Regions from separate parts of the Dyadobacter helix genome, predicted to be linked through region 3. Evidence: riboswitches for the same ligand, from Rfam matches in the RefSeq annotation. Region 3 holds a riboswitch; each other region holds the start of a gene.

Region 1 (4,220 bases), on a different contig from region 3:
AAATTTAAACTTTTCCACCGGAAGTGTTCCTGCCATCAGTTCCTGATTAAAAGGATGAGCCTGTATTTTTGTGTAAACAGGCAGCGCCTCTGCCCAGAGATGATCCGTAAATTTCATTGGATGGTGTTCATTTTTTGTGGAGAAAAGGAATGATTGAGTGGTCCGGCCCCCTGTCCGGTCTGGATATCTTTCCCCGCTTCAATTGCTTCGGAAACATACCTTTTAGCCAGGAATACCGATTCCGCCAGGGATACCCCTAAGGCAGCATAACTGGCGATAGCAGAAGACAGTGTGCAACCGGTACCATGCACATTGGGACTATGTATATAATCCGTTTCCATAGTGATCGGCAGCTCTCCCTTCCGTGCAAGAATATCATACAGTTTTTCAGCCACCAGATGACCGCCCTTCAGCAAAACGGCCTGGCACCCGCGTGCCACCATTTCTTCGGCTGCCAGCTTCATTCCCTGAGTAGAAGAGATCATCCGTTTTACCAGTATCTGCGCTTCATCCAGGTTGGGTGTAATCAGATGCACCCGTGGGAACAGTACTTTCCACAGCGTTTCAATCGTTTCGTCCCGTATCAGCTTTGCTCCGCTGGTTGATACCATCACGGGGTCAAATACGACGAAAGGCGGCTGATACTTGTCTAGCGTCTCAGCAATGATTTCGGCAACTTTAATGGTATTCACCATTCCTATTTTGACGGCGTCAACGGTAATATCTTCAAAAACGGCCTCGAGCTGTAGTGCCAGAAATTCCGGCGGGATGGGGAGTATATCTTTCACTCCCTGTGTATTTTGCGCTGTGAGGGCCGTTATCGCAGACGCACCGTAGGCCCCCAGCGCTGTAATGGTTTTCAGGTCGGCCTGAATTCCGGCTCCGCCTCCGCTGTCGGATCCGGCAATTGTTAATACGGTCGGGTATCTTTTCATGGCATTTTTATGATCTGGAATGAATAGCTTTACCAAGTGCCTGAGCAGCAGAAAAAGGCGACTCCGCACTGCATATTGCCGAAATTACGGCAATCCCGTCCGCACCGTTTAAAATCGCTTCGTTCGTATTGTGAATGTTCAGCCCCCCGATCACCACCAGCGGATGTCGGCTGTTCCGTTTGGCCCATTGAAGGCCGTTTAACCCCCAGGGTGTTTCAGTGTCCGTTTTGGAAGGTGTAGCATACAAAGGGCTCACCGCCAGGTAACTGATGTGCCAATTTTCGGCCTCGGTTACGTCCTGCATTTTCTCAGCAGATAGCCCGATTATTTTTCCAGGAGGAAGCATTTGAACGAGTACCTCGTAAGGCATATCACTTTGCCCGACGTGCACACCGTCTGCATCAACTGCCAGGGCCACATCCACCCTGTCGTTAATGATCAGCGGAATCTGGTAAGGCGCCAGGATATCTTTCAGACGTTTCCCACGGTCGATAAAAGCACGTGTCCCTAACGTTTTTTCCCGTAACTGTACCATCGTAACGCCGCCGCGGGCTGCGTCTTCCACCACCTGATAAAAATCTCTTCCCCGACACGCCGCCTCGTCCGTAACAAGGTACAACCGGATGGCTTTTAATATATCCATAGCTTATATAGTAAGCCGGGAAAGTTCTGCCAACTGAGCCGGCTTAAGAGCTTCAAGGGCGTCCAGGAAGGCAATCTGAAAAGATCCGGGAAGGTCCGCTCTTTGTCCTGCAAGTTCACCGCTTACGCCCATGGTAGCAGCGGCGCACACAGCTGCATCGAAAAAATCGGGCTGAATGGCTGCAAATGCGCCTGCAATGGCTGATGCGCTGCATCCCATGCCTGTGATACGGGTCATCAGCGGGATACCATTCTTTACGTAAGCTGTTTCATTCCCACGAACAATGACGTCCGTAGCTCCGCTAACACTTACTACACAGTCATACTGATGGCTTAATGCACGCGCAGCAGAAAGTCCGTCGGTTGAAAGTGCGGTACTGTCAACTCCTTTCGTCCGAATGTGAGAACCGGCCATGGACATGATTTCAGAGGCATTGCCACGAATAATGGCAGGCGAAGCTACCTCGAGAAGCTGCTGCAGAACCTGATCCCGATACGGCGTTGCTCCCGCTCCCACCGGATCTATGACAATGGGCTTACCCAATTCCGCCGCTTTTTTCATGGCCAGTTTCATCCCATCCACCCATACGGGAGAAAGGGTTCCAATGTTAACCACCAATGCACCGGCTATGGATACCATATCCTCCACTTCCTGCACGGCGTGTGCCATGACCGGAGAAGCCCCGATCGCCAGCAGGGCGTTGGCTGTAAAATTCATGACAACGAAATTGGTTATATTATGAACCAAAGGTGCCGATGAACGGAGGCTGGTAAGATTGCTTTCGAAATTAAATTCCATTTCTCAATGTTCTGGTTAAGTAAAAACATGGGAATGGACAGTAAGGAAACGGTGATGAGGAACGCCAAGGCGATTCTGACAAAACCAAAAAGGAAACCCGGCAACGTTATTACCGGTACAACGCTTTTTCCTACGACAGCATCAACTGTGTCAGGTTCAAAGGGTATGAATCTCAGTCCGTTTTTTGGACACCCCTAAAGCCATTCTTAATTGCGAAAGTAGTAGTTTTGGAAATAAGAAAAAAGGAACCGGGCCTGTACATCATTTTATCAAAAACGGCTGCAACCATTCCTGTACGATAACCGACATGAAGTGAAACGGTTCCGTTCGTTATAAACCATGATTTCCCGTATCAAAATATTATATTTTAAAACCGAAATTCCTGTTACATGATTAAAGCAGCAATATTTGACATGGATGGCTTGCTGATCGACTCGGAACCGATCTGGACCGAAGCCGCACGTGAGGTAATGCAAAAAGTAAATTTTGAGCTCACCAATGAATTAAAACACCAGACCACCGGACTTTCCTGCCAGCTTTTCCTGGAATTCTGTTATAAAATACAACCCTGGAACACCCCCAGCTTTGAAGAGCTGGAACATGATATTCTGGAATACGCACATCAGCATATCCTGGACAGGGCGGTAGCCATGCCTGGCGCCGTTGAACTCGTAAAAACACTGAAACAACAAAACCTGAAACTGGCCGTAGCCTCCGCTTCGCACATGGAGCTCATTGAAGGGGTACTGGAACGGTTGCAAATAACCGAGTATTTTGACTCCTGGCATTCGGGAACGCTGGAAAAATTCACCAAACCGCACCCTGCCGTGTACCTCTCCACAGTCGCGAAATTGGGCGTAGCCCCAGGCGAATGTATTGCTTTTGAAGATTCACATGCCGGTTTGCGATCTGCGCACGCAGCCGGAATGGTCGCTATTTCAGTACCCGCAGCGGAAGTTTATGATGATCCCAAATTTGACCTCGCCCATTACAAGATACGTTCTCTGAAAGATTACATTTTTACAGAAATGAGTGAGTTTCCGCAGGTATTATTCAATAATTGATTCATAAACCTTTCAGCCCCTGCCCTATATGATTGGCTTAAGGCATTTCAGTATTGTTGTTGCAACACGGATCATCATCATCATCCTGAGCATCCTGGCATTGTTATGGCTGTCGCACCAGCAGACTAATAAGGGATTGATTTACATGCTGGGCATCGTTATCATTTCCATCCAGGGCTCCTTGCTGTATCAGTATGTTACAAAAGTCAATCGCAAACTAACCTATTTCCTGGAATCTGTCAGGTACTCGGATTTTACGATCAACTTCCGGGCAGATAACAAAATGGGAAAAACCTTCAAAGAACTTAACCAGCAGTTCAATGAAGTGCTGCTGGCGTTCAGACAAGCCAGGGCCGAAAAGGAAGCCAATCTTCAGTACCTCAATACCATCGTGCAGCATATTGGCACCGGCCTCATTACCTTTGACAGCAACGGAAAAGTCAATATCATTAACAGTGCCGCCCTTCGTATGCTGGGGATATACCGCCTGCACCAGCTCAGCGAATTACAGGAAAAACATCCACGGCTCTACGAATTGCTTTCCGAACTGACTTCGGGCGTCAGGGAGTTGTATCGCACGCCCAATGATCAGCCGCTGGCTTTGCAGGGAGCGGCTATACAGCTGCGCGGCACCTGGGTGAGAATCGTAGTTTTGCAAAATATACAAACCGAACTTCAGCAGCAGGAAGTGGAATCCTGGCAAAACCTCACAAGGGTATTGCGTCATGAGATCATGAATTCCATGACGCCGATCGTCTCCCTGGTAGGTACTATGCGGAT
Region 2 (4,220 bases), 1.6 Mb from region 3:
CCAGCGACCGTTCAACATCCTTTGCGGTTTTGTCGTAGATACTTTCCCGGACGTGGCTCCAGTTGTATGACCGGAACTCTTCTTGAAAACTACGCATCCAGAAAAAGCGTTAACGGGCTGCTTGCTGCCGCAGAATTTCCTTTGGCTGCCAGTCCGGCCTCAAATGCCAGTCTTCCTGCTTCCACACCCAGCCTGAAAGCATGGGCCATACCGACAGGGTCGGAAGCTACGGCTATGGCCGTATTGACCAGTACGGCATCTGCACCCATTTCCATTGCTTTTGCTGCGTCGGAAGGTGATCCGATGCCTGCATCCACAATCACGGGAACAGCACTTTGTTCAATAATGATTTCGAGAAAGTCTGCTGTTTTCAAACCCTTATTACTGCCGATGGGAGCCCCCAGGGGCATTACGGCAGCCGCACCGGCGCTTTCGAGGCGCTTGCACAAAACGGGGTCAGCGTGTATATAGGGCAAAATAACAAAGCCAAGTTTTGCGAGCTGTTCGGTTGCCAGCAGGGTTTCCATGGCATCGGGCATGAGGTATTTGGGGTCAGGGTGGATTTCCAGCTTCACCCAATGCGTTTCCATTGCTTCTCTTGCCAGCTGTGCTGCCAATATCGCCTCCCGGGCATTTCTTGCGCCCGAAGTATTCGGCAGCAGGTTGATGTGACCGTGCTTCAGGTACCTGAGGATCTCGTCATCCTGCCGGCCAGAAGCTACTCTGCGCAAGGCAACGGTCACCAGTTCCGACCCTGAGGACAACAGGGATTGCTCCATTAGGGCACCGGAGCTGAATTTCCCCGTTCCGGTAAAAAGCCTTGAATGGAAAGTCTTATCAGCGATTTTTAGCATAATGTTTTATAAAGTTGTGTAACAAATTGTTTGCGGTCAGGGGAATGAGTAATGGCAGCGGACATGGCCACGCCATGTACACCCGCGGACAGGAGGCCGGTAATATCTTCATCCGTAATACCGCCGATCGCGATCACTGGGATACTGATGTTCATTTGATGGATTGTTTCAAGAATCGCTCTGTAGCCGTCAGCACCCAGTACCGGACTTAGGTTTTGCTTGGTATTAGTAAAGCGGTAAGGGCCAAGTCCTACGTAGTCTGCGCCCTCCTGCACCCTTTGCAATACATCCTGCAGCGTATTGGCAGTACCACCGATGATCATGTTTCCGCCCATCTGCCTGGCCGTTTGGATGGGCAGATCTTCAAGCCCGAGATGTACGCCAAAAGCGCCTGTATCCCGGGCAACTTCCGGATAATCGTTGATGATCAGTTTGGCACCGTATGAATCGCAGAGGTTTTTAGCAAGTGATGCTTTTTCCAGGATCATTTCCGCAGGCTCGTTTTTAATGCGCAGTTGTATCCATCTGCAGCCCGCGTCAAGCGCGGAGGCTATGCTTTCCAGGTGTGTAAAAGCAGCCGTCTGATTCGATATAAAATGAAGTTTGCCGATCAAAGTTTATTGGTTTAGCACATTGTTAAGTTGAATAAAAGTCTGAGGAGCTTTTGCCGGATTTTTCCATAGGGTACCTGACACGGCTGCTCCGTCAAAATTCATCTCTTTGATGTTACGAATATTGGACTGATCAATTCCACCCAGTCCGATGACCGGTAACTTTTTCTCCGCTGCATCGAGCCGGAAGCCGGGAGGAAGGATACCCTGATACCCCGGTTTGGAAATACTGTTGTAAACCGGACCGAAAAATGTATAATCAAAAGAAGTTAATATGTTTGTATCCAGCAATTTGTGGATGGAAGTACTCAGGATAAAACCTTCTGATTTCATTTGCATCAGCGTGCTCTCATCCGTTGTCATCCGTAAATTTTCGGGAAAATGCAGCCGCCTGATCCCATATTCCAGGGCTACGGGAAAATGTTGATGAACGGCGATTTTGGATAAAAAGGCAGGGCAGATGCCACGCAGCAGACGGTCCAGATCCGATGCGGTCCCATCGGGTTTTCTGAGATGCAGGTATTCCATCCCGTTTTCAAAAAGCAGGTTAATGCACCCAGCCTCATTGGGCAGATACACAGGTGACGATATGACGATCAGCTTCATCCTAACCGCCTTGTGTGGCTCTGATGATAATTAATTGATCATCAGGCTGCAGTTGGTGCAAGGCCCACTGCGATTTGCTGACCACCTGGTTATTGATGGCTACCGCTATTCCCTGATGATTTGTTTCGAAAATTTCTGTCAGCAATTGCTGCACGGTAAAAGTGTCAGGAATTACGCTGGGTGTTTGGTTGATTTTTATCTCCATTCCGGTTATCGTTTGAGAAACTTGGGGAATGGACCTTGCAGAAAAAGATATAAGTAAACCCTTCAGGAGGCTCACTACTTTTCCCTTCGTCAGTATGAACTGCATCAGGTTCAAAGGGTATAATCTCAGACCACCATAGTGGACACCCCCAAAGTTTTAACAAAACTAAGTCAAAAATATGACGAATAAAACCTTCCGCCGGGAAGTACCTGCATGATGACGAAATATCGATATGGCGGTCTGATAAATATGCGATAAATTTGAAAGGTACAAGTATCAGGTCCGGACATTAAACAAAAGCATACGAGTTAACCGAAATGCCCGACCGTTGGGACTGTACACTCATATTTTAATCTAAACGATAACTCATTTAACCGAAATACTAAGTTTACCAGAATGGATCTTAGAATAAGAAACGCCACAAAGAAGGATTTACCCGCGATTTTAGAAATTGTTAATCAAACGATCCTCACGTCCACCGCAATTTATGATTATGAGATCAGGACGCTTGAGGAGCAAACGGAGTGGTTTGAGCGTGTGACGGACAACGGTATGCCCATCATTGTTGCCGATCAGGATGGGGAGGTGCTGGGATATGGTTCATACAATACCTTTCGCCCCAAAATAGGGTACCAGTTCACGGTGGAGCACTCTATTTATCTTGACGAGAAGTCCAGGGGTATGGGTGTAGGAGGCAAGCTATTGGGCAGTCTCATTCAGCGGGCACGGGAGCAGGGCCTTCATACGATGATAGGAGGGATAGATGCGGCCAACAGGGGAAGTATTGAATTTCACAAAAAATATGGTTTTGTAGAAAAGGGTTATCTGAAAGAAGTGGCCTACAAGTTTGATCAGTGGCTGGACCTGGTCTTCATGCAGCTGATTCTTGAATAGGGGGCCGACTGGCACAAAAAAATGGCTGCCCGCATCCGTGGCAGCCATTTTGCTATGTTATACTGTTGTTTTTTAATTTTAATGTGCTCGTCCGGTTTCTACGTAGGTATCTTCATCACCGGTTGGTTTCCCCTGCCACCAGGATGCCAGTATTGAGCCTGTAATGTTCATCAACGGCCCGAACACGGCTGGGGCAAGACCTACCGTAGCCATTTTTCCCATTTCTTTCGCGATACCGGATGCAAGTCCGCCATTTTGCATACCCACCTCAATAGCGATGGTACGGCAGTCGCGCTCGCTCATTTTGAATAGCCGTCCCGACCAGTAACCCAGTGTATAGCCCGAGAGATTGTGAATCAGTACGAGGAGCAACAAAGTGGGGCCGATGGTCAGCAGGCTGTCGCGGCCGGCAGCGGTGATGATCACGATAATGAAGGCAATTCCGCCCATGGATACGAGCGGCATGGCGTTGTCCAGCCATTTGGCCTTTCCGCTGAATAACTTATTGAATATCAGCCCTGCTCCGATAGGTATGATGACCATTTTTACGATATCCCACATCATGTGGAGGGTATCTATTTTGACAAATGCACCAGCCAGAAGGCTCATCAGTACCGGCGTTACAATAGGCGCAAGCATGGTAGAAATGGCGGTGATGGTAATGGAAAGTGCCAGGTTTGCTTTGGCAAGATAGGATATCACATTGGATGCCATACCGTTAGGAGAACAGCCAATCAGGATTATTCCTGCTGCAATTTCAGGCGGAAAACCACTCAGATTGGCGAGTGTGTACCCGATACTGGGCATAATAATAAAATGGCTTATCACTCCGATCAATACACCTTTTGGCATTTTAACAACGCCTACAAAATCCTGGAAACTCATGGAAGTTCCCATTCCGAACATGATGAGCTGGATCAGGGGGGTGATCAGCACAGCCAGTTTGAAACCGTTGAACTGCTGAAAATACTGGGGATAATAGAGGGCAGTGGTTACGGCAGCAAAAATAATGGTGGTATAGGTAAAGCCCTTGAGCTTTTCAAAACCACG
Region 3 (4,220 bases):
AGGGTGTCAAAATAAACCGGGTTTTCCTGCAGCACAACCGGCACAACTTCCCTCTTGACAGTACCTTCTGTCACTTTCCCCCCCGAATCAACTTTTGCAAGCGTATAGGTTTTGGTTCCTTCGGCGTTCAGCAACTGGCTATAGTTGGCGCCTGTGAGTTGCTGGTTATTGACACTGGTAAAAATATCTCCGCGTTTGAAACCTGCTTTCTCGGCTGGTGAACCAGGTAAGGTATAGGTTACAACGGCAATCACATTACTGGTCCCGCTGGGGTAGTAAAGCAGCTTGTACTCCATACCCGGTGTTTTTCCTGAGCCGCTCAGGCTGGCCTGAAGTTCGTCCGCACTTTTCTGGATCCACGAAAAACGGTCGCCATCCGGTCGCAGATTGGCGTCGTACTTATAAAGCAGGGAGTTAAACAAGTCGGCGGGAGCCTTTGTGAGGTCGGGCGTAGCTGTAATTTTATCATTCCAGTAGTACCAGTATTTCATCTGGCTGTAAATCCACTGATTGGTTTCAGCGTCCGTAGCGGGATCCACGGTTTTATCTTTACACCCCCAAATAACCAGTACCAGAACCGAAATTTTCAGTAATGTTTTAAAATTCATATAGCGTATCAGTTATACCCCAGGAAAACCTCTTCAATGATATCACAAGCCTGATTTATTTGTTCTGCACTGATCACCAGCGGCGGAGCGAAACGTATTTTGTTACCATGCGTCGGCTTACAGAGCAATCCTTTGTGCATCATGCCGTAGCAAAGGTTCATAGCCGTAGGACTGTCCTCATCATCATTGATCACGATCGCATTCAGCAATCCCTTTCCTCTAACGAGCTCGACCAGAGAACATTGCTTTTGTAACGAAAGAATTCTTTCTCTGAACAATTGCCCCATTTTTTCGGCGTTCTCAGCCATTTTTTCATCTTCCACCACCTGAATAGCTGCCATGGTAACAGCACATGCCAGCGGATTTCCCCCATAGGTGGAGCCATGTTCCCCCGGTGCGATGGTGAGCATTACTTCATCGTTGGCCAGAGCCGCAGATACAGGCATGATACCTCCCGAGAGTGCCTTTCCGAGTACCAATATGTCTGGCTTCACATTTTCCCAGTCGCAGGCCAGCTTTTTTCCTGTCCGCCCAATCCCTGTCTGCACCTCGTCTGCGATGAAAAGGACATTGTGCCTGGTACATAACTCCCTCACGCCGCTGAGGTACCCTTCTGCCGGTACCACCACGCCCGCTTCTCCCTGAATGGGTTCAACCATAAACCCGGCGATATCGCGATCCTTTTTGAAAAGATCCTCCAGCACATTCAGGTCGTCGTAAGGAATAATTTCATATCCGGGTAAAAACGGACCGTAATCGTTGGTACTGGAAGGGTCGGTTGAAGAGGAGATGGCCGCCAGGGTACGTCCCCAGAAGTTCCCGGAAGCATACACGGTTTTGGCTTTTCCGGGTGTTATGCCTTTCACCTTATAAGCCCATTTACGGGTTAGCTTCAGAGCGGTTTCACCGCCTTCCACTCCTGAATTCATCATCAGTACCTTGTCATAACCGAAATACTCGGCCAGAAACTTTTCACACTCGCCAAGCCTGTCATTGTAAAACGCCCGGGAGGTCAGGGTCAGTTTTTGGGCTTGCTCTATCATAGCGTTTACGATACGTGGATGACAATGCCCTTGACTTACAGCGCTGTATGCTGAAAGGAAATCAAGATACTGCCTGCCTTCCACATCCCAGACATGCACACCCAGGCCTCTGGAAAGCACAACGGGCATCGGTTTATAGTTATGTGCTCCGTAACGGTATTCCAGGTCCATTGCATTTTGAGAGGCGTCTATCACGGTAGTTCCCGTGCTGGCGGTGTCTGTATAGTCAGGCATTTTCTTTGTTTTTTGCTAAAAAAATTGTGTTGTGTAAAAATACAAAAAAGGACAGGGATTACTAAAATCCATATTTTTATTGTCGAATAAGCTTCCTTGCACTACCTTTGTAACGTAATCTCAAAGGGGTGCCCTACCGAACGGGCTGAGATCATACCCATATCACCTGATCCGGATAATGCCGGCGAAGGGAGAGAAGCTAATCTTAAACGTTTTTCGGACGCCGTGATAGACGCGTTTGACCGGCTGATGGTTCGTTAAGATTCAGGCGATTTTCAAAATTAATTTTTGTAAACCTAAGGATAGGTGGCCCCTTGCCTGTTCGTAACAACTTTTTATCGCCATGCGAAAAGTTACGACCTATCTGAATGTGCTACTTTTTAGTGCGCTTATATGTATTTCTGCTTCGGCTCAGCATACCATCACGGGCCGCGTGACCGATGCCACGGACGGGAAACCACTTCCCGGGGCGTCGGTAAAAGCCGGGGAGATCCGCGGTACCAACACCGGCGAAAACGGTACGTTTAATCTCCGAAACATACCGGACGACATCCATATCCTGGAGGTATCCTATGTGGGGTATCAGACCGTGAAACTGGACATGACCGGAAAAACCCAGCTGGATATCCGCTTAGCCAAAAGTACTTATCAGGCGGATGAGGTGATCATCAGCGCAACGCGGGTGAATAGTAAAAGTGCCATGGCTTTCACCAATGTAACTGCCGATGCCATTGATAAACAGAACCTTGGGCAGGATTTGCCGGTTTTGCTCAACTTTACGCCGTCGCTGGTCAGTACCAGTGATGCTGGCGGCGGTGTGGGATACACCGGCATCAGGATAAGGGGTTCGGACGCCACCAGGATCAACGTTACGGTTAACGGCATTCCTTATAACGACGCAGAAAGCCAGGGTGTGTACTGGGTTAACATGCCCGATTTTGCCTCTTCCGTCAGCAGTATCCAGATACAACGGGGCGTAGGAACGTCTACCAACGGAGCCGGAGCTTTTGGCGCAAGCGTGAATGTGAACACAAATACATTCCGCCAGGAGGCATACGCCGAACTGAATAACGCGTATGGTTCTTTTAATACCTTCAAAAATACCCTTAAACTAGGCACCGGGCTGATCAAGGATCAATTCACCTTCGATGCCCGGCTGTCACGGATTTCATCTGATGGATTCGTGGACAGGGCGACGTCTGAACTGCATTCCTATTATTTATCGGGGGGGTATTTTGGCAAGAAAAGTTTTGTAAGAGTCAACGTTTTCAGCGGAAAGGAAAGAACATACCAGTCCTGGAACGGAACACCAGAGGCCAAATTACGGGGCGACCGGGCTGGTATCCTCGCCTATATCGACCGAAACGGTGTGGGTGAAAAGGATGCAGAAAACCTGCTGAATGCTAATAACCGTACCTATAATTATTATACCTACAAAAATGAGGTGGATAACTACCGCCAGGATCATTACCAGGTGGTATCTTCCCATGCTTTAGGTAACAATCTTACTTTCAATCTGAACGCTTTCCTGGTGCGTGGACTTGGGTATTACGAACAATACAGGAGCCAGGATAAATACAGCAATTACAACCTGCCTGATGTAGTCATTGGCGGGGATACCCTTTCCAGAACGGATTTTATCCGCAGAAGGTGGCTGGACAACTACTTTTACGGGACCACGTTTTCACTGGACTACAACTCTTATAAAAAGCTGACCGCAAGCTTTGGTGGAGGGTGGAACCAGTACGATGGTGAACATTACGGGCAGGTCATCTGGGCGCGGAATGCAGGAAATATTGGTAGTGAGCATCAGTATTACTATAATCTGGGTACGAAAAAAGACATTAATTTTTACGGAAAGATATACTACCAGTTTACGGAAAAATTAAATGCTTTTGCAGACCTGCAGTACCGCCATGTCAACCACCGGATTGCTGGTCAGGATAACGATCTGGTGGCGTTACATTTCGATAAGAGTTTCTCTTTCCTGAATCCTAAGGCGGGAGTTAATTATCAACTGTCTGCTCAGAGCTCGGTTTATGCTTCTTACAGTATCGGCAACCGGGAGCCAAACCGCGATGACATTGCTTCGTCCGTCACAGGCATGTTCCCTACCAGCGAATCCATGCAGGATGTGGAGGCCGGGTTTCGTACCCAGCATGGGAAACTGGCGTTTGCGGCCAATTACTATTTGATGTACTATAAAAACCAGCTGGTACTTACAGGACAGATTAACGACGTGGGAAACTCCATCCGTGTCAACGTCCCTAAAAGCTATCGTATGGGTATTGAACTTGAAGGGGCAGTCGCCATCAATAAACATCTGAAATGGAAT

Evidence for each region. Region 3 has a riboswitch for thiamine pyrophosphate ahead of KOE27_RS00135 (TonB-dependent receptor). Riboswitches for the same ligand answer to the same signal wherever they lie in the genome.
Region 1: it holds a riboswitch for thiamine pyrophosphate, as region 3 does, so the genes downstream of both, thiM (hydroxyethylthiazole kinase) here and KOE27_RS00135 (TonB-dependent receptor) in region 3, are expected to answer to the same signal.
Region 2: it holds a riboswitch for thiamine pyrophosphate, as region 3 does, so the genes downstream of both, thiS (sulfur carrier protein ThiS) here and KOE27_RS00135 (TonB-dependent receptor) in region 3, are expected to answer to the same signal.

Annotation. Positions count from the first base shown of each region.
Region 1 is NZ_CAJRAF010000002.1:1,790,603-1,794,822, forward strand. Features, by position in the region: gene tenA (thiaminase II) at 1-117, opposite strand, end outside; gene thiD (bifunctional hydroxymethylpyrimidine kinase/phosphomethylpyrimidine kinase) at 114-935, opposite strand; gene thiE (thiamine phosphate synthase) at 943-1,578, opposite strand; gene thiM (hydroxyethylthiazole kinase) at 1,582-2,376, opposite strand; TPP riboswitch at 2,487-2,582, opposite strand; gene hxpB (hexitol phosphatase HxpB) at 2,766-3,440, shown strand; gene KOE27_RS15260 (sensor histidine kinase) at 3,469-4,220, shown strand, end outside.
Region 2 is NZ_CAJRAF010000001.1:1,608,007-1,612,226, forward strand. Features, by position in the region: gene thiH (2-iminoacetate synthase ThiH) at 1-97, opposite strand, end outside; gene KOE27_RS06580 (thiazole synthase) at 90-854, opposite strand; gene KOE27_RS06585 (thiamine phosphate synthase) at 848-1,468, opposite strand; gene KOE27_RS06590 (thiamine phosphate synthase) at 1,472-2,071, opposite strand; gene thiS (sulfur carrier protein ThiS) at 2,073-2,276, opposite strand; TPP riboswitch at 2,341-2,436, opposite strand; gene KOE27_RS06600 (GNAT family N-acetyltransferase) at 2,673-3,170, shown strand; gene KOE27_RS06605 (bile acid:sodium symporter family protein) at 3,249-4,220, opposite strand, start outside.
Region 3 is NZ_CAJRAF010000001.1:35,240-39,459, forward strand. Features, by position in the region: gene KOE27_RS00125 (S41 family peptidase) at 1-608, opposite strand, end outside; gene rocD (ornithine--oxo-acid transaminase) at 617-1,885, opposite strand; TPP riboswitch at 2,000-2,095, shown strand; gene KOE27_RS00135 (TonB-dependent receptor) at 2,229-4,220, shown strand, end outside.